DNA from 4 places in the Pseudomonas sp. Pse1 genome. Region 2 is predicted to be linked to each of the others. Evidence: predicted binding sites of a transcription regulator. Region 2 holds the regulator's gene; each other region holds the start of a gene.
The links. The regulator sigma-54, encoded in region 2, starts transcription at its own class of promoters, with help from an activator protein. The targets are predictions, from matches to a motif close to ANTGGCATNNANNTTGCTNT.

Region 1: NR126_RS14790 (pilin) is a predicted target of sigma-54. The motif match lies at 2,708-2,727, and genes of this name have one in related genera.
Region 3: NR126_RS16345 (CmpA/NrtA family ABC transporter substrate-binding protein) is a predicted target of sigma-54. The motif match lies at 1,387-1,406, and genes of this name have one in related genera.
Region 4: flgB (flagellar basal body rod protein FlgB) is a predicted target of sigma-54. The motif match lies at 2,609-2,628, and genes of this name have one in related genera.

Annotation. Positions count from the first base shown of each region.
Region 1 is NZ_JALJRO010000008.1:236,779-240,977, reverse strand. It holds gene NR126_RS14800 (DUF748 domain-containing protein) at 1-1,483, shown strand, start outside; gene NR126_RS14795 (BON domain-containing protein) at 1,643-1,999, opposite strand; gene NR126_RS14790 (pilin) at 2,245-2,661, opposite strand; gene NR126_RS14785 (type II secretion system F family protein) at 2,887-4,104, shown strand; gene NR126_RS14780 (A24 family peptidase) at 4,107-4,199, shown strand, end outside.
Region 2 is NZ_JALJRO010000004.1:42,829-47,027, forward strand. It holds gene rapZ (RNase adapter RapZ) at 1-655, opposite strand, end outside; gene ptsN (PTS IIA-like nitrogen regulatory protein PtsN) at 658-1,122, opposite strand; gene hpf (ribosome hibernation-promoting factor, HPF/YfiA family) at 1,135-1,443, opposite strand; gene NR126_RS07620 (RNA polymerase factor sigma-54) at 1,552-3,045, opposite strand; gene lptB (LPS export ABC transporter ATP-binding protein) at 3,227-3,952, opposite strand; gene lptA (lipopolysaccharide transport periplasmic protein LptA) at 3,953-4,199, opposite strand, start outside.
Region 3 is NZ_JALJRO010000010.1:75,976-80,174, reverse strand. It holds gene rmf (ribosome modulation factor) at 1-149, shown strand, start outside; gene NR126_RS16350 (quinone-dependent dihydroorotate dehydrogenase) at 276-1,295, opposite strand; gene NR126_RS16345 (CmpA/NrtA family ABC transporter substrate-binding protein) at 1,505-2,716, shown strand; gene NR126_RS16340 (ANTAR domain-containing response regulator) at 2,732-3,310, shown strand; gene NR126_RS16335 (NarK/NasA family nitrate transporter) at 3,537-4,199, shown strand, end outside.
Region 4 is NZ_JALJRO010000006.1:293,638-297,836, reverse strand. It holds gene flgA (flagellar basal body P-ring formation chaperone FlgA) at 1-563, opposite strand, end outside; gene NR126_RS12275 (chemotaxis protein CheV) at 645-1,577, shown strand; gene cheR (protein-glutamate O-methyltransferase CheR) at 1,624-2,451, shown strand; gene flgB (flagellar basal body rod protein FlgB) at 2,671-3,078, shown strand; gene flgC (flagellar basal body rod protein FlgC) at 3,082-3,525, shown strand; gene flgD (flagellar hook assembly protein FlgD) at 3,541-4,199, shown strand, end outside.

The DNA.
Region 1 (4,199 bases), on a different contig from region 2:
CACCGTCACCGGCAAGGCCCAGGTCGATCAGTTGCACACGCTCGACACACTGAAGTCCCGAGATCTTCTCAAGTGGCAGAAGGTCATGGTCGAAGGACTGAATTATCAGCATGGCGACAGCCTGTCGATTGACCGGATAAACCTGCAACAGCCCTACGTGCGCTTCATGATCAACGATGATCGCACCACCAACATTGATGATTTGCTGATCCCGCAACCAGCCGATTCCGCCAGCAAGACAACCGCAACAACGCAACCGGCGGCTGGTAAAGACAAGCCATTGGGCATTCATATTGGCGCGATTGCGATCAACGACGGCTCGGCGAACTTCGCCGACTTCAGCCTGACGCCAAACTTCGCCACCGCCATCCAGCAACTCAACGGCCAGATCGGCACCATCGACAGTCGCCAGCAAAAACCCGCCAGCGTTGACGTCAAGGGTAAGGTCGACCGTTACGCTCCCGTGACCATCAAGGGCAGCGTCAATCCATTCGACCCGATGGCTGCGCTGGACATCGCCACCAGCTTCAAGCGGGTCGAATTGACGACCCTGACCCCCTATTCCGGCAAGTTCGCCGGCTATCGGATCCGCAAAGGCCGGCTCAATCTCGATCTGCACTACCTGATCACCAAAGGCCAGCTCAAGGCTGAAAACAAGGTGGTGGTGGAGCAACTTGAGCTGGGTGAGAAAGTCGACAGCCCGGACGCCGTCAGCCTGCCGCTGAAGCTTGCGGTGGCCTTGCTCAAGGATGTGGATGGCAAGATCTCCATTGAATTGCCGGTCACGGGTGATCTCAACAACCCGCAATTCAGTGTGATGCCAATCGTCTGGCAAACCTTGCGCAACCTGATCGTCAAGGCAGCGGCAGCGCCGTTCAAACTGATCGGTGGCCTGATTGCAGGTGGCGGCTCGGAAGATCTCGGCACCGTGGCCTTCGCCCCCGGTTCCAGTGACTTGAGCAAGGATGCGGAAGGCGCGCTGGTCAAGCTGGCGAATGCCCTCAAGGAACGCCCTGCCCTGCGCCTGGAAATCGAAGGCACCGCCGCACAAAGCAGCGACGGCCCGCTGATTGCCGAGCAGCGCCTGGAACGTGAATACCAGTACAACTACTACAAGATCCTCCAACGGCGCGGCGACAAGGTCCCGGCCCAGGCTTCGTTACTGGAAGTCCCGGAAAGCGAGAAAACCCCGCTACTTGAAGGCATCTACCGCACGCGCCTGAAAGCCCAGCCGCCGGCTGAATGGAAGGACCTGGGCAAGGAGGAACGGGCGGCAAAAATGCGTGAAGGCGTGATCAAATTCTGGGCGTCCAGTGACGTATTGTTGCGCCAATTGGGTCAGGACCGCGCCAGCAGTATCAAGGACTACCTGGTGGACAAAGGCCAACTGGCCGATGATCGTGTGTACTTCATCGACGCCAACCTCGGCCAGGCCGAAAGCGATGGCAAGGTCATCACGCCGATGCACCTGGACGCCGAATAAACTTTCCCGACCGCACAATAGAACGGGCCCCGACACTGTTGTCGGGGCCCGTGATGCCACATCCCTGTGGCCAGTTGCGTGAACTCTGGAGTTGCAGCAGACGGATAACCTGGCTCGCCTGCCGCCTCTTCTCCCAGTCCAGGCAAAAAGCCTTGCCGATTATTCGGCTTTCAGACCGTCAGCCGATACGGCTTTGACGCCCTTGATTTTTTTCGCGATTGCCACAGCGGTGGCTTTCTGCGAATCGGTCACAGCCGTGGTGGACGACAGCGATACCACCCCTTTGTTGGTTTCAACTTTGATGTCGGTGCCTGGAATGCCTTTTTCGGTGACCAGATCAGCTTTGACTTTGGTGGTGATCCAGGTATCGGAGGTGGCTTCCTTGGCTTCGGTCATTTCACCGGCAGCCAACACCATAGGCGACTGAGTGGTTTGCGAGGTCTGTGCAAAAGCCGCGTTAGCCATAGTCAGGGTCAGAGCGGTAGCAGTTGCAGCAGCGATAGCGAGCTTCTTCATACGGGTAACTCCTGTTTTTCAGAAAAACTGCTGTGTGTCATCTCAGCAGGGTTATCCCTAATGTTGCGAAGGCTGTGCCAACTTTCGAAAATTCAATAAATCCTTATAAATCATAAACTTATAAAGTTATGAAAAAAACCGGATCATGCAATTTGCATGACCCGGCCATTCTCGACTTGCAAGTTGCGGCTTTCAGACAAGGCCTAACGCCATGAAATGCCGCAAGTTTCTCTCAGTTACGGGATTCAGCTTTCGCTCGCGGTACAGCCTTTGGGCGAGAGCTCAACTGCGACCGAGGTTGCACAGTTCCATCCACCGCTTTCAGTACGTGACAGGGTGATGGTTTTGTTCAGGACCGGGCCGGGCGCATTGAGCAGTGTACAGCCAATATTGCCCACACCTGCCGCCGCCGTCCCGGTCGCTGTCAACGCGCAATGGCTGGTGGTCGGCTGCGCTCCGAGGCGTACCAGGGTCGGGTCGTCACCTTGATTGATGATGTCTTCGAACGGCACTTTCAGCGCAGCAATCTCGGCCAGGCCGGCCGTGACCTTGGCCCGGGCCTGATACTTGGAATACAGCGGCAGTGCGACAGTTGCCAGAATTCCGATGATCGCCACGACGATCAGCAACTCGATCAGGGTGAATCCCTTTTGTCTTTGCATGACTCCTGCTCCTTGGATGAGGCGAAGCAAATGCTCCGCGCACTGCTCAGCACAGCCCATGCCAAGACCGGCAGGCCTTGCTGACGAAGGCTTCGGGCAATTGGCCCTGTTCACGGAGGGCCTGATAAAGCGTACAAACCGACATTTTTTGTCACCGCAACAGCACCCACTGCCCTCGTTCCCTTGGATAGGCTTGCGCACCCTCAGCCAATCAAGGATTGATTCATGGCGCGCAAATCAATTAAGGCCTGCGTCTACAGATGGGAAGGCGTAGACACCACAGGTGCCTCGGTCAGCGGCGAATTGAGCGGACAAACCCCTGCCCTGATCAAGGCCCGCTTACGCCAGCAAGGCATAACACCCCGAACAGTACGAAAAAAAACCACGCCGCTGTTTCACCTGCGCGATCGGATCGAGGCTCACGACATCACACTTTTCACCCGCCAACTGGCGACCATGATTAAGGCCGGCGTGCCCTTGCTGCAGGCATTCGCGATCATTGGCGAAGGTTTCGCCAACCCACATATGCGCAGTCTGGTGCAATCTCTGAAGCAGGATGTGTCCGGGGGCAGCAGTTTCGCTGCGTCGTTACGCCGACAACCGCGATACTTCGACGAGCTGTACTGCAACCTGATCGACGCCGGCGAGCAGGCAGGCGCCCTGGATAGCCTTTTGGAGCGAGTGGCGATTCACCGCGAGCGCCAGGAACATCTCAAGGCGCGGATCAGCAAAGCCATTACCTACCCATTGGCCGTGGTGGTGGTAGCGATCCTGGTCACTGGCATTTTGCTGGTCAATGTGGTGCCGCAGTTCGAGTCAATGTTTGCCGGATTCGACGCTGAACTTCCCGGGTTCACCCTGCTGGTGATCGGTCTTTCCGAGTTCATGCAGCGCTGGTACTGGCTACTGTTGGGTGGATTGTGCGGCGCCCTGCTGACGGGGCGCTTTATCTACCGCCGCTCACCTGCACTAAGCGACTGGCTGCAGGCACAATGCTTGAAGCTGCCGCTGATTGGTGGCCTGCTGCAGAAATCGGCCGTCACCCGCTATGCTCGCACCCTGTCGATCACGTTCGCCGCGGGCGTGCCGCTGCTGGAGGCGCTGATCGCGGTCGCTGGCGCCACCGGTAACGTCGTGTACAAACGCGCCGTGCTGCGCATTCGTCAGGAGGTTGCCACGGGCATGCAACTCCACGCGGCAATGCGAGCCAGCGGGGTGTTTCCGCACATGGCCGTACAAATGACCGCCATCGGTGAAGAATCCGGTGCATTGGACGATATGCTCGAGAAAGTCGCGAGCTACTATGAAACGCAGGTCGACACGCGGGTTGATCAACTCACCAGTCTGCTGGAGCCGCTGATCATGGTCATACTCGGCGTGATGGTGGGTGGCCTGGTGGTCGCCCTGTACCTGCCCATTTTCCAACTTGGCTCAGCGATCTGAACATGCCCTTGAGTGAATTCCTGACTGTCTACCCGCTGGCCTTTATCCTTTTTGCCCTGGTCCTTGGACTGGTGATTGGCAGCTTTCTTAATGTG
Region 2 (4,199 bases):
CCGGCTGCGCGGCCAGATAGTCGGCAACCGGTTGGTCCAGGCCTGACTGTGCCCGCAGATCCGGAATCCAGTAGGGGTTCGGCAGGCAGCGCACGTCGAACACCAGGTCGGCATCGACCGGCATGCCGCGCTTGAAGCCGAACGACTCCACCAGAAACGCCGTACCGGGCTCCGGCTGATTGAGCAGGCGCAGCTTGATGGTATCGCGCAACTGGTACAGGTTGAGATTGGTGGTGTTGAGCTTGAGGTCGGCGAGGTCGGCAATAGGCCCCAGCAGGGTGGTCTCATCTTCGATGGCTTCGGCCAGCGAGCGATTGGAGCTGCTTAACGGGTGCCGCCGACGTGTCTCGGAGAAGCGCTTGAGCAGGGTTTCTTCGTCGGCGTCGAGGTACAGCACATCACACTGGATGTGGCGGCTACGTACTTCATCCAGCAATTCCGGGAAACGGGTCAAATGACTGGGCAGGTTGCGCGCGTCGATGGAGACCGCGACCAGTGGCTGGCTCAGTTCATTGTGAATCAGTGCGCGTTCGGCCAACTCCGGCAACAGGCCTGCCGGAAGGTTGTCGATGCAGTAATAGCCGTTGTCTTCGAGGACATTGAGGGCCGTACTTTTGCCGGAGCCGGAGCGTCCGCTGACAATAATCAGGCGCATCATCAGTGACCGTTCTGCTCGTCCAGGACAACCTGGTACAAGTCTTGATTGCTGCTGGCGTTGCGCAGGCGATCACGCACTTCCTTACGGTCCAGCATGCTGGCGATCTGACGTAGCAGTTCAAGGTGCGCATCGGTAGCCGCTTGGGGGACCAGCAGGACGAACAGCAAGTCGACCGGAGCGCCATCGATGGCGTCGAAATCAATTGGGGCGTCGAGGTGCATCAGGGCGCTGATAGGGGATGTGCAACCCTTGAGGCGGCAGTGTGGAATGGCGATGCCGTTGCCAAAACCAGTCGAGCCGAGTTTTTCACGGGCAATCAACGCCTCGAAGACATCTTGCATCTCCAGATCCGGGACTTCCCGGGCGATCAGGTTGGCAATTTGTTCGAGGGCTTTCTTTTTACTGCCGCCCGGCACGTTCACGAGGGAACGGCCGGGGGTCAGGATGCTTTCAAGTCGGATCATGGGATGGGGGTGTTAACGACCGGTTGCGCCCTGGAGGAGGCTCTGGGTCTTTTCCTTATGCTTTTTGAGTTGACGGTCCAGCTTGTCGGTCAGCAGGTCAATGGCGGCATACATGTCGTCATGCTCGGCATTGGCAACCACTTCTCCGCCGGGGATATGCAGCGTGGCTTCGATTTTCTGCTTCAGCTTCTCGACATTCATCGTGACCTGCACGTTGGTGATCTTGTCGAAGTGCCTTTCCAGTCGGTCGAGTTTTTCGCCGATGTAGGTGCGCAGAGGTTCGGTAACTTCCAGTTGGTGTCCACTGATGTTGACTTGCATACAGCTTCTCCTTCGTTGCCAGTGCATAAGGCGGCAGGCTGTGATGCCTGCCACTGGGTGTATCCGGAACAATTCCGAACACACCCTGGAACGCGGTGGCGTGGCCCGTTACATCAAACGCTTGCGTTCGCTCGAAGGCGCGATCCCCAAGGATTCGCGGTACTTGGCGACGGTACGACGGGCCACCTGAATGCCTTGTGCCTCCAGTAAACCAGCGATTTTGCTGTCACTCAACGGCTTTTTCTGATTTTCCGCGGCAACCAGTTTTTTGATGATCGCGCGGATCGCCGTAGACGAGCATTCGCCGCCTTCGGAGGTGCTGACATGACTTGAGAAAAAGTATTTCAGCTCATAAATACCGCGCGGGGTGTGCATGAATTTCTGCGTGGTAACCCGCGAAATGGTCGATTCATGCATACCTACCGCTTCGGCGATGTCGTGCAGGACCAGGGGCTTCATCGCTTCGTCGCCGTATTCGAGGAAGCCGCGCTGGTGCTCGACGATCTGGGTGGCGACTTTCATCAAGGTTTCGTTGCGGCTCTGCAGGCTCTTGATGAACCAGCGGGCCTCCTGCAACTGGTTGCGCATGAAGGTGTTGTCGGCACTGGTGTCGGCACGGCGGACAAACCCGGCGTACTGAGGGTTGACCCGCAGGCGTGGCACAGACTCCTGGTTCAGTTCCACCAGCCAGCGCTCGTTGTCCTTGCGCACGATCACGTCCGGCACCACGTATTCGGCTTCGCTGGACTCGATCTGCGAGCCCGGACGCGGGTTGAGGCTCTGTACCAGCTCAATGACCTGGCGCAGTTCGTCTTCCTTGAGCTTCATGCGGCGCATCAGTTGGCTGTAGTCGCGGCTGCCCAGCAGGTCGATATAGTCGGTGACCAGGCGCTTGGCTTCGGCGATCCACGGGGTCTTGGCGGGCAACTGACGCAATTGCAGAAGCAAGCACTCGCCCAGGTTGCGGGCGCCGATACCGGCCGGCTCGAATTGCTGAATGCGGTGCAGGACGGCTTCGATTTCGTCCAGTTCGATGTCCAGTTCCGGATCGAAGGCTTCGAGGATCTCCTCGAGGGTTTCGTCCAGGTACCCCTGGTTGTTGATGCAGTCGATCAGGGTCACGCCGATCAGGCGATCGGTGTCGGACATCGGGGCCAGGTTCAGTTGCCAGAGCAGATGGCTTTGCAGGCTCTCACCGGCCGAAGTGCGGGTGGTGAAATCCCACTCGTCGTCATCGTTGCTCGGCAGGCTGCTGGCACTGGTCTGGTAGACGTCTTCCCAGGCGGTGTCGACCGGGAGTTCGTTGGGAATGCGCTCGTTCCACTCACCTTCCTCAAGGTTATCCACCGTGGGGGCGGTTTCCTGGTAGGAAGGTTCCTGGACGTCGGTGTTGGGTTTCTGCTCGATATTGTCGGCCATCGGGTCGGCGTTATCGAAGTCGTCGCCTTCTTCCTGGCGTTCAAGCATTGGATTGGATTCCAAGGCCTCCTGGATTTCCTGTTGCAGGTCCAGGGTCGACAATTGGAGCAGACGGATGGCCTGTTGCAGCTGCGGTGTCATCGTCAGCTGCTGGCCCATTCTCAAGACTAGCGATGGTTTCATGGCTGGGGCTTAACACCTTATTCGCCGGCGCACGTGCGCCATCCACTACAGGGCGCCGGAGCGCCTAACTTAAGCAAATTATATGCCCGAAACTGAAGTGTTTGCCTAGAGCGTCATGACAATAAAAAGATAGATAGTTTTATTGACATTACGCCCCGGCGGCGTCCAGACGCCTCGTCGCTTACAGGCGGAACTCGTGGCCCAGGTAAACCTCCTTGACCAGTTCATTGGCCAGGATGGTCTCGGCATCACCTTCGGCAATCAGCTGGCCGTCGTTGACGATATAGGCAGTTTCGCAGATATCCAGGGTCTCGCGTACGTTGTGGTCGGTGATCAGTACACCGATACCCTTGGCCTTGAGGTGATGGATGATTTGCTTGATGTCGCCCACCGAAATCGGGTCGACGCCTGCGAAAGGTTCGTCGAGCAGGATGAATTTCGGTGCGGTGGCCAATGCGCGGGCAATCTCGACGCGACGGCGCTCGCCACCGGACAGGCTCATGCCGAGGTTGTCGCGAATGTGGTTGATGTGGAACTCCTGCAGCAGGCTTTCCAGCTCCTTGCGACGGCCTGCCTTGTCGAGTTCCTTGCGGGTTTCGAGGATGGCCATGATGTTGTCGGCAACCGACAGTTTACGGAAGATCGACGCTTCTTGCGGAAGATAGCCGATGCCTGCTCGTGCACGGCCGTGCATCGGCTGATGGCTGACATCGAGGTCGTCGATCAGCACGCGGCCCTGGTCGGCGCGCACCAGGCCGACGATCATGTAGAAGCAGGTGGTCTTGCCGGCGCCGTTGGGGCCGAGCAAGCCGACGATCTGGCCGCTGTCGATGGACAGGCTGACGTCACGCACGACCTGGCGGCTCTTGTAGCTCTTGGCCAGGTGCTGGGCTTTCAGAGTTGCCATTTACGGGGCCTTTTGCTCGTCGGTTTTCTTTTTCGGCTGGATGACCATGTCGATCCGTGGGCGTGCTTCAGTCACCTTGCTGCCGGTGGCGCGGCCGGCACTGGCGAGCTTTTTCTCGGTGTCATAGACAATTTTCTCGCCCTGGGTGACGTTGCCGTCCTTGTCGATGACCTTGGCGCGGTCGATCAATACGACACGGTTTTGCTGGGCGTGGTACTGGATGGTCACGCCGTAGCCCTGGACCGGT
Region 3 (4,199 bases), on a different contig from region 2:
GCAAATCCCGTGAGCTTTGCCCATTTACTCTACCGTCGGTACGCCAAGCCTGGATTAACGGCTGGCGAGAAGGACGCGGCGACAACTGGGACGGTATGACCGGCACTGCGGGAATCCATAGACTCAACGAACTTCACGCCGTCGGCTAATCAGGGCACACATCCGACACGACAATTTGAGCAGTTAACGTCTTAACCACGCACGTCCTCTCCGGACGGCGGGCTTCGGCCCAGGGGCTCCTTCGAGGAGCCCTTTTTTATGCCTGCGAAACAGCCTCAGCGCATCGCGGCAATAGCGTCTACCGATTCGCGGATCAACGCCGGGCCCTTATAAATGAAGCCAGAATAGATCTGCACCAGGCTGGCGCCCGCAGCGATTTTCTCAGCCGCGTGCTTGCCCTCGGTAATGCCACCGGCAGCGATGATCGGCAGGCGACCGCCCAGCTCCGAAGCCAGTACCGTCACGGTGTGGGTGCTCTTTTCGCGAACCGGTGCACCCGACAGGCCGCCCATCTCGTCACCGTGTTCCATGCCTTCGACACCGACGCGGCTCAGGGTGGTGTTGGTGGCGATGACCGCATCCATACCGGTTTCGATCAGCGCTTGCGCAACCTGTGCGGTTTCTTCGTCGCTCATGTCCGGCGCGATCTTGATCGCCAGAGGGACATGCTTGCCGTGACGCAAGGCCAACTCCGCACGACGCTCGGCCAGATCGGCGAGCAACTGCTTGAGCGAATCACCGAATTGCAGGCTGCGCAGGCCCGGAGTGTTTGGCGAGCTGACGTTGACCGTGACATAGCTGGCGTAGGCGTAGACCTTGTCCAGGCAGATCAGATAATCGTCGACCGCGCGCTCGACCGGCGTATCGAAGTTCTTGCCAATATTGATCCCCAGTACGCCCTTGTACTTGGCTGCGGCAACCCGGGCCAGCAAGTGATCGACGCCGAGGTTGTTGAAGCCCATGCGATTGATGATCGCCTCGGCTTGCGGCAGGCGGAAAATCCGTGGTTTTGGATTGCCCGGCTGCGGTCGTGGGGTGATGGTACCAATCTCGACGAAACCAAAGCCCAGCTGGGCGAAGCCATCGATGGCCGCGCCGTTCTTGTCCAGGCCAGCCGCCAGACCCACCGGGTTCGGGAAGTTCAGGCCCATGACCGTCACCGGCAGCGACGCCGGTGCCTTGCACAGCAAACCGTTCAGGCCCAGGCGCCCGCCCGCACCGATCAGGTCCAGAGACAGATCGTGGGAGGTTTCCGGGGAGAGTTTGAACAGCAGTTGGCGGGCCAGGGTATACATGGGCGATTTTGACTCGATGGGCGGCGAAATGAGCCGGCGATTATAGCCGGGCACGGGCCCGCACGCGAGGCACACGAGCAAATCCGTAGGCGATGGCATATGCCTTGCACTCGCTGCGCTATCAGCAACGCAGTCCCTGTGGAATGGGCTTGCCCGCGAAAAAATTGCGCCCGCGCCGTTCCCCCAGTTTTTTGCAAGGTGCTCCAGCAATGAACGAATCGACAGTCGACCCACTGGCCTGGGTCAATGGCAGTGATGCTCCGGAAAAAACCACGATCAACCTGGGCTTCATGGCCTTGAGTGACTGCGCCTCGGTGGTGGTCGCCGCCACCCAGGGGTTCGCCCAGCCCTATGGCCTGACGCTGAACCTCAAGCGCCAGTCGTCATGGGCCAACCTGCGGGACAAGCTGGTCAGCGGCGAGCTCGACGCCGCCCACAGCCTTTACGGCCTGATCTATGCGGTCCACCTGGGTATCGGCGGCCCGCCTGCCACCGACATGGCGGTGCTCATGGGCCTGAATCAGAACGGCCAGAGCATCAATCTTTCCCACGGCCTGCAAGCACTGGGCGTGAGCAGTCCTGAAGCACTGCATCGGCACGTGCACCAAAGTCGCTCAAAACTGACCTTCGCCCAAACCTTTCCTACCGGTACTCATGCCATGTGGCTGTACTACTGGCTGGCGAGTCAGGGTATTCACCCCTTGCAGGATGTCGACAGTGTGGTGGTGCCGCCGTCGCAAATGGTCGCGCACCTGCAGGCCGGCCGCATCGATGGCTTCTGCGTCGGTGAGCCGTGGAGCGCCAGCGCGGTCAAGCAGAACCTCGGCTTCACGATGGCCACCAGTCAGGCGATCTGGCCGGATCATCCCGAGAAAGTCCTCGGCTGCACCCGCGCCTTTGTCGAGCAATACCCCAACACCGCCAGGGCGCTGGTGATGGCGATCCTCGAAGCCAGCCGGTTCATCGAGCAAAGCCCGGAGAATCGCCGCAGCACTGCCCAATTACTGAGCGCCAGCGAGTACCTCGACACACCGCTGGCATGCATCGAGCCGCGTCTGCTCGGTGAATACGACGATGGCCTGGGCCACCGCTGGCAGGATCCCCATGCCCTGCGCTTTCACAATGACGGCGAGGTGAATCAGCCTTACCTGAGCGATGGCATGTGGTTCATGACCCAATTCCGTCGCTGGGGCCTGCTGCGGGAAGACCCGGATTATCTGCAGGTGGCCCGTCAGGTCCAGCAACTGGACCTGTACCACGATGCCGCAAACGCTCTGGGCGTGCCCTGCCACAGACAAGACATGCGCAGCAGCCAACTGATTGACGGTATCGTCTGGGACGGCTCCGACCCGGCGGCCTATGCCCGCGGTTTCCGGCTGCACGCCATGGCCGACACCGCCCCCCGGCACGCCAGTCGCTGACAGGAGACCCAGAGCATGTTGCGTATTCTGCTGATCAACGACACGGCAAAAAAAGTCGGACGCCTGAAGACCGCGCTGATCGAGGCCGGCTTTGACGTGATCGATGAGTCCGGCCTGACCATCGACCTGCCGGCGCGCGTCGAAACAGTGCGCCCGGACGTGATTCTGATCGATACCGAGTCACCCAGCCGCGATGTGCTGGAACAAGTGGTGCTGGTCAGCCGCGACCAACCCCATCCCATCGTGATGTTTACCGACGAGCACGACCCCGGCGTGATGCGCCAGGCGATCAAATCCGGGGTCAGTGCCTACATTGTCGAGGGCATTCACGCGGCGCGCCTGCAACCGATCCTCGATGTCGCCATGGCCCGTTTCGAGAGCGACCAGGCACTGCGTGCCCAGTTGCATGCCCGCGACCTGCAACTGGCGGAGCGCAAGCGCATTGAACTGGCCAAAGGCCTGCTGATGAAAATGAAGGACTGCAATGAAGAGCAGGCGTACACCCTGATGCGTCGCCAGGCCATGAGCCGTCAGCAGAAACTGATTCAGGTCGCCGAACAAATCATCGCCATGAGCGAGCTGCTTGGCGGTTAGCCGCTGACGCCCGGGCTGTTGGCACAGATCTGGCTAAGTAATCCTTACAGGTAACCAACGGCGGTTGCCCCACCTACGACAACGACGTCGCACACCCCTTACGCGCAAGCGCAGCGGGTTGCGGCGTTTTTTTCGTTTTGGCCCCAGAGCCCGGGGCCGGTGGTGCGGCCGTTGTGGCGCCCCACCGCAAAGCTCACGACTCCCTTTTTAACCGCTGAGGTGCGCGATGAATTCAAGCTTCTGGAAATCCGGCCATACCCCGACCCTGTTCGCGGCCTTCCTGTATTTCGACCTGAGCTTCATGGTCTGGTACCTGCTCGGCCCGCTGGCGGTGCAAATCGCCGCCGACCTGCAGTTGACCACTCAACAGCGCGGCCTGATGGTCGCCACGCCGATCCTCGCCGGTGCCGTGCTGCGCTTCGTGATGGGCTTGCTGGCCGACCGCCTGTCGCCGAAAACCGCCGGGCTGATCGGCCAGGTGATCGTCATCTGTGCACTGTTCGGCGCCTGGAAGCTGGGCATCCACAGCTACGAACAAGCCTTGCTGCTCGGGGTGTTCCTGGGCATGGCCGGCGCCTCGTTCGCCGTTGCCCTGCCCCTGGCCTCGCAGTGGTACCCGCCGCAGCACCAGGGCAAGGCCATGGGCATTGCCGGAGCCGGAAACTCCGGCACGGTCCTGGCGGCCTTGATCGCTCCGCTGCTGGCGGCGGCGTTTGGCTGGGGCAATGTCTTCGGCTTCGCCCTGATTCCGCTGATCCTGACTCTGGTGATCTTTGCCTGGCTGGCAAAAAACGCCCCAGAGCGGCCGAAAGCCAAATCGATGGCCGACTACTTCAAGGCCCTGGGCGATCGTGACAGCTGGTGGTTCATGTTCTTCTACAGCGTGACC
Region 4 (4,199 bases), on a different contig from region 2:
TGAACCAGAGTAATCACCTGATCGTTGACCATTGGTCGGACAAGTTTCTGCCCGATCGCCTGCTCCACGTCGGTCAGATAGCCCTGGTTGATCAGACTGATATCGCGCTCGCGCAGCATCACGTCTCCCGGCTCGATAATCCCGGCGCGCTTGAGCGGTCGAGTGCTGGTCACGACTTCGCGAAACAGCCGGACTTGAGCGGGCACGAACACTGTCCAGGGCGAGGCGCCGTCACAGCGAACCCTCACCGTGACACGTCCAATCGGCTTGGCAGGGCTTTCCAGTGTGGCTGTCAATTCCTTGTCGCACATGGGCAGGCGCAGGCGCGGGTCGAGTTGCTTGACCTCGATTTCGTAACGGCCCTGGGTTTGGCTGCTGGCCAAATAGTCTTCTACGGTGAATTCAAGAAAGCCCTGAGTGACGCCGATAAGGAGATCAGGCAAGGTAACCGGATCAGCAAAGGCAGGGCTGCCAGCAGTGAAAAAGCCGGCCATCGCCACCGCGCCGAGTAAACGGCGAGGAGCGCAGGCAAGGCGTCGAAAAAATGTCGTGTGCAGGTTCATAGCGGTTAAAAAGCAAGCGCCGTGCCGTTTAGTGATGAATGTGCGTCGCAACACACTTAGCGTTGGTGTAGGGGGCTGGGCATGGCTGGTGTAATGGATTCGGTAAACCAGCGCACGCAACTGGTAGGGCAGAATCGCCTGGAGCTGTTGTTGTTCCGTCTCGACGGTCAGCAGCTCTACGGCATCAATGTGTTTAAGGTTCGGGAAGTGCTGCAATGCCCGAAACTGACCTTGATGCCCAAATCCAATCCTGTCGTGTGCGGTGTGGCAAGTATTCGTGGGGCAACCATTCCGATTCTCGACCTGGCGATGGCCACGGGTTCGGGCGGATTGCAGGATCAAAGCAATCCCTTCGTGATCATCACGGAGTACAACACCAAGACCCAGGGTTTTCTGGTGCGCTCGGTGGAGCGGATCGTCAACATGAATTGGGAGGAGATCCATCCGCCGCCCAAGGGTACCGGGCGCGATCACTACCTGACGGCAGTGACGCGGGTCGACAATCAGTTGGTGGAAATCATCGACGTCGAGAAGGTTCTGGCGGAAGTCGCGCCAACGCCCGAGGCCATTTCGGTTGGCGTGGTGGATGTCGAGACCCAGCACAAGGCCTTGTCGCTGCGGGTATTGACGGTGGATGACTCGTCGGTGGCGCGCAAGCAGGTCTCGCGCTGTCTGCAGACGGTCGGGGTCGAGGTGGTGGCGCTGAACGACGGTCGGCAAGCACTGGACTACCTGCGCAAGCTGGTCGACGAGGGCAAGAAGCCGGAGGAAGAGTTCCTGATGATGATTTCCGACATCGAGATGCCGGAAATGGACGGCTACACCCTGACGGCGGAAATCCGCAACGACCCGCGCATGCAAAAGCTGCACATCATCCTGCATACTTCGCTGTCAGGCGTATTCAATCAGGCGATGGTCAAGAAAGTCGGTGCCGATGACTTTCTGGCCAAATTCCGCCCTGATGACCTGGCATCCCGGGTAGTCGACCGGATCAAAGCAGCAGATATCAGCTAGGTGGCTTTTGGCCCTGGCGATCAATACGATTTAAGAGGCGGTATCCTTGTCTACGGGTAATTTGGATTTTGAACAGTTCCGGGTTTTCCTGGAAAAAGCCTGTGGCATTTTGCTCGGTGAGAATAAACAGTATCTGGTCTCGAGCCGTCTCAACAAACTGATGGAACAGCAGGGCATCAAGTCGTTGGGCGAGTTGGTCCAGCGCATCCAGACCCAGCCACGCGGCGGTTTGCGTGAAATGGTGGTGGACGCGATGACGACCAACGAAACCCTCTGGTTTCGTGACACCTATCCGTTTGAAGTGCTGAAGAACAAAGTCTTGCCCGAGGCGATCAAGGCCAGTCCCGGGCAGCGTCTGCGCATCTGGTCGGCGGCCTGTTCGTCCGGGCAGGAGCCTTATTCGCTGTCGATGGCGATCGACGAATTCGAGCGAGTCAACATGGGCCAACTGCGCATGGGGGTGCAGATCGTTGCCACCGACCTGTCCGGGACGATGCTGACCAACTGCAAGTCCGGCGAATACGACAGCCTGGCGATCGGGCGCGGCCTGTCACCTGATCGCCTGCAACGCTACTTCGATCCGAAAGGGCCGGGGCGCTGGGCAGTGAAGGCGCCGATCAAGAGTCGGGTGGAGTTCCGCTCGTTCAACCTGCTGGACAGTTACGCCAGCCTCGGCAAGTTCGACATCGTGTTTTGCCGCAACGTGCTGATCTACTTCTCTGCGGAAGTGAAGAAGGACATCCTGCTGCGTATCCACAGCACGCTCAAGCCGGGCGGTTATCTGTTCCTTGGCGCTTCGGAAGCGCTGAACGGCCTGCCGGATCATTACCAGATGGTCCAGTGCAGCCCGGGGATCATCTACCAGGCGAAGTGAAAAGACGGGAGCCCTCAGCGGCTCCCTTTTTTCTGTCCGGTGATTCAGCCCTTCACAAGCGGCAGAAAAGCGGCGGGCGCCGGAAAGCGCTTGCCGCTTTTCTGGCATTGCCGCCTTGCCGCTACTTGCCGGGCCCCCTATTTACGGGGGCTGGCGAGCTGGCACGGCGCTTGCTAAAGATCCAGATACGAAAAATCTGGTCACCTGAAGGTTTGCGCCATGAGCATCAGCTTCGACAAAGCGCTCGGTATCCACGAACAGGCCCTGAGCTTCCGCGCCCAGCGTGCCGAAGTCCTGGCCAACAACATTGCCAACGCCGACACCCCGAACTACAAGGCTCGGGACCTGGACTTTGCGTCCGTGCTGGCGGCACAGGCGGAAAAGACCAACAACGGCACCTTCGCCTTGAACATGACCAACAGCCGTCATATCGAAGCCCAGGGCATGAGCAGTGGCGACGAGTCGTTGCTGTATCGCACGCCGATGCAACCTTCGATCGACCAGAACACCGTCGACGCACAGTTGGAGCAATCCAACTACGCGGAAAACTCGGTGAACTTCCAGGCCAGCTTCACGCTGCTCAACAGTAAATTCAAAGGGCTGATCTCGGCCCTGCGCGGAGAGTAATCCATGTCCCTGTCCAGCGTTTTCAACATTGCCGGCAGTGGCATGAGCGCGCAGACCACTCGCCTGAACACCGTGGCCAGCAACATCGCCAACGCCGAAACAGTGTCCTCGAGCATCGACCAGACCTACCGCGCGCGCCACCCGGTGTTCGCCACCATGTTCCAGGGCGGCCAGTCCGGTGGCGGCGATTCGCTGTTCCAGAATCAGGACGCGGCGGGTCAGGGCGTGCAAGTGCTCGGCGTGGTCGAGGACCAGAGCAACCTCGAAGCGCGCTACGAGCCGAACCATCCGGCTGCCGACGCCAAGGGTTATGTCTACTACCCGAACGTCAACGTGGTCGAGGAAATGGCCGACATGATTTCCGCCAGCCGTTCGTTCCAGACCAACGCGGAAATGATGAACACCGCCAAAACCATGATGCAGAAGGTCCTGACCCTCGGTCAGTGATAAGAGGCAGCTCAGATGAGTGTTACCGATACCACCAGTGGCCTGAGCCTCAAGGACATTCTTGCGAATTCCTCGAAGACGGTCACCAACACCAGCAGTGATGGCCTGGCGGCAGCGACTAAAAGCACGACCGGCAAGAACGAGCTGGGCAAGGACGCGTTCCTGCAATTGCTGGTGACCCAGCTGAAGAACCAGAACCCGCTCGATCCGCAGGACAACAGCGCGTTCGTCGCGCAGTTGGCGCAGTTCAGCAGTCTGGAGGGCATCACCACCTTGAACACCTCGGTGAATAACATCTCCGGTTCGTTCAAGTCCTCGCAAGCCTTGCAGGCCTCGTCGCTGGTCGGGCGCTCAGTGGTGGTGCAGACCGGTTCCGCCTATGTCGACACCACAAAGAGCATGACCGGTTCGGTGGTAGTCCCTACCTCCGTGGCCAGCTCCACCGTGACCGTCACCGACAAGGACGGCAAGACCGTGAAAACCATCGATCTGGGCAGCCAGGCGCAAGGCAACGCGAGCTTTGTTTGGGATGGCACCAATACTGCGGGCGAAAAAGTTGACCCGGGTACCTACACCTTCAAGGCCAGCGCGCCGATCGACGATAAGGCGACCGACCTGATCACCTACCTGCCGGCGACCGTCAACAGCGTGACCCTGAGCCAGACCGGTGGCGA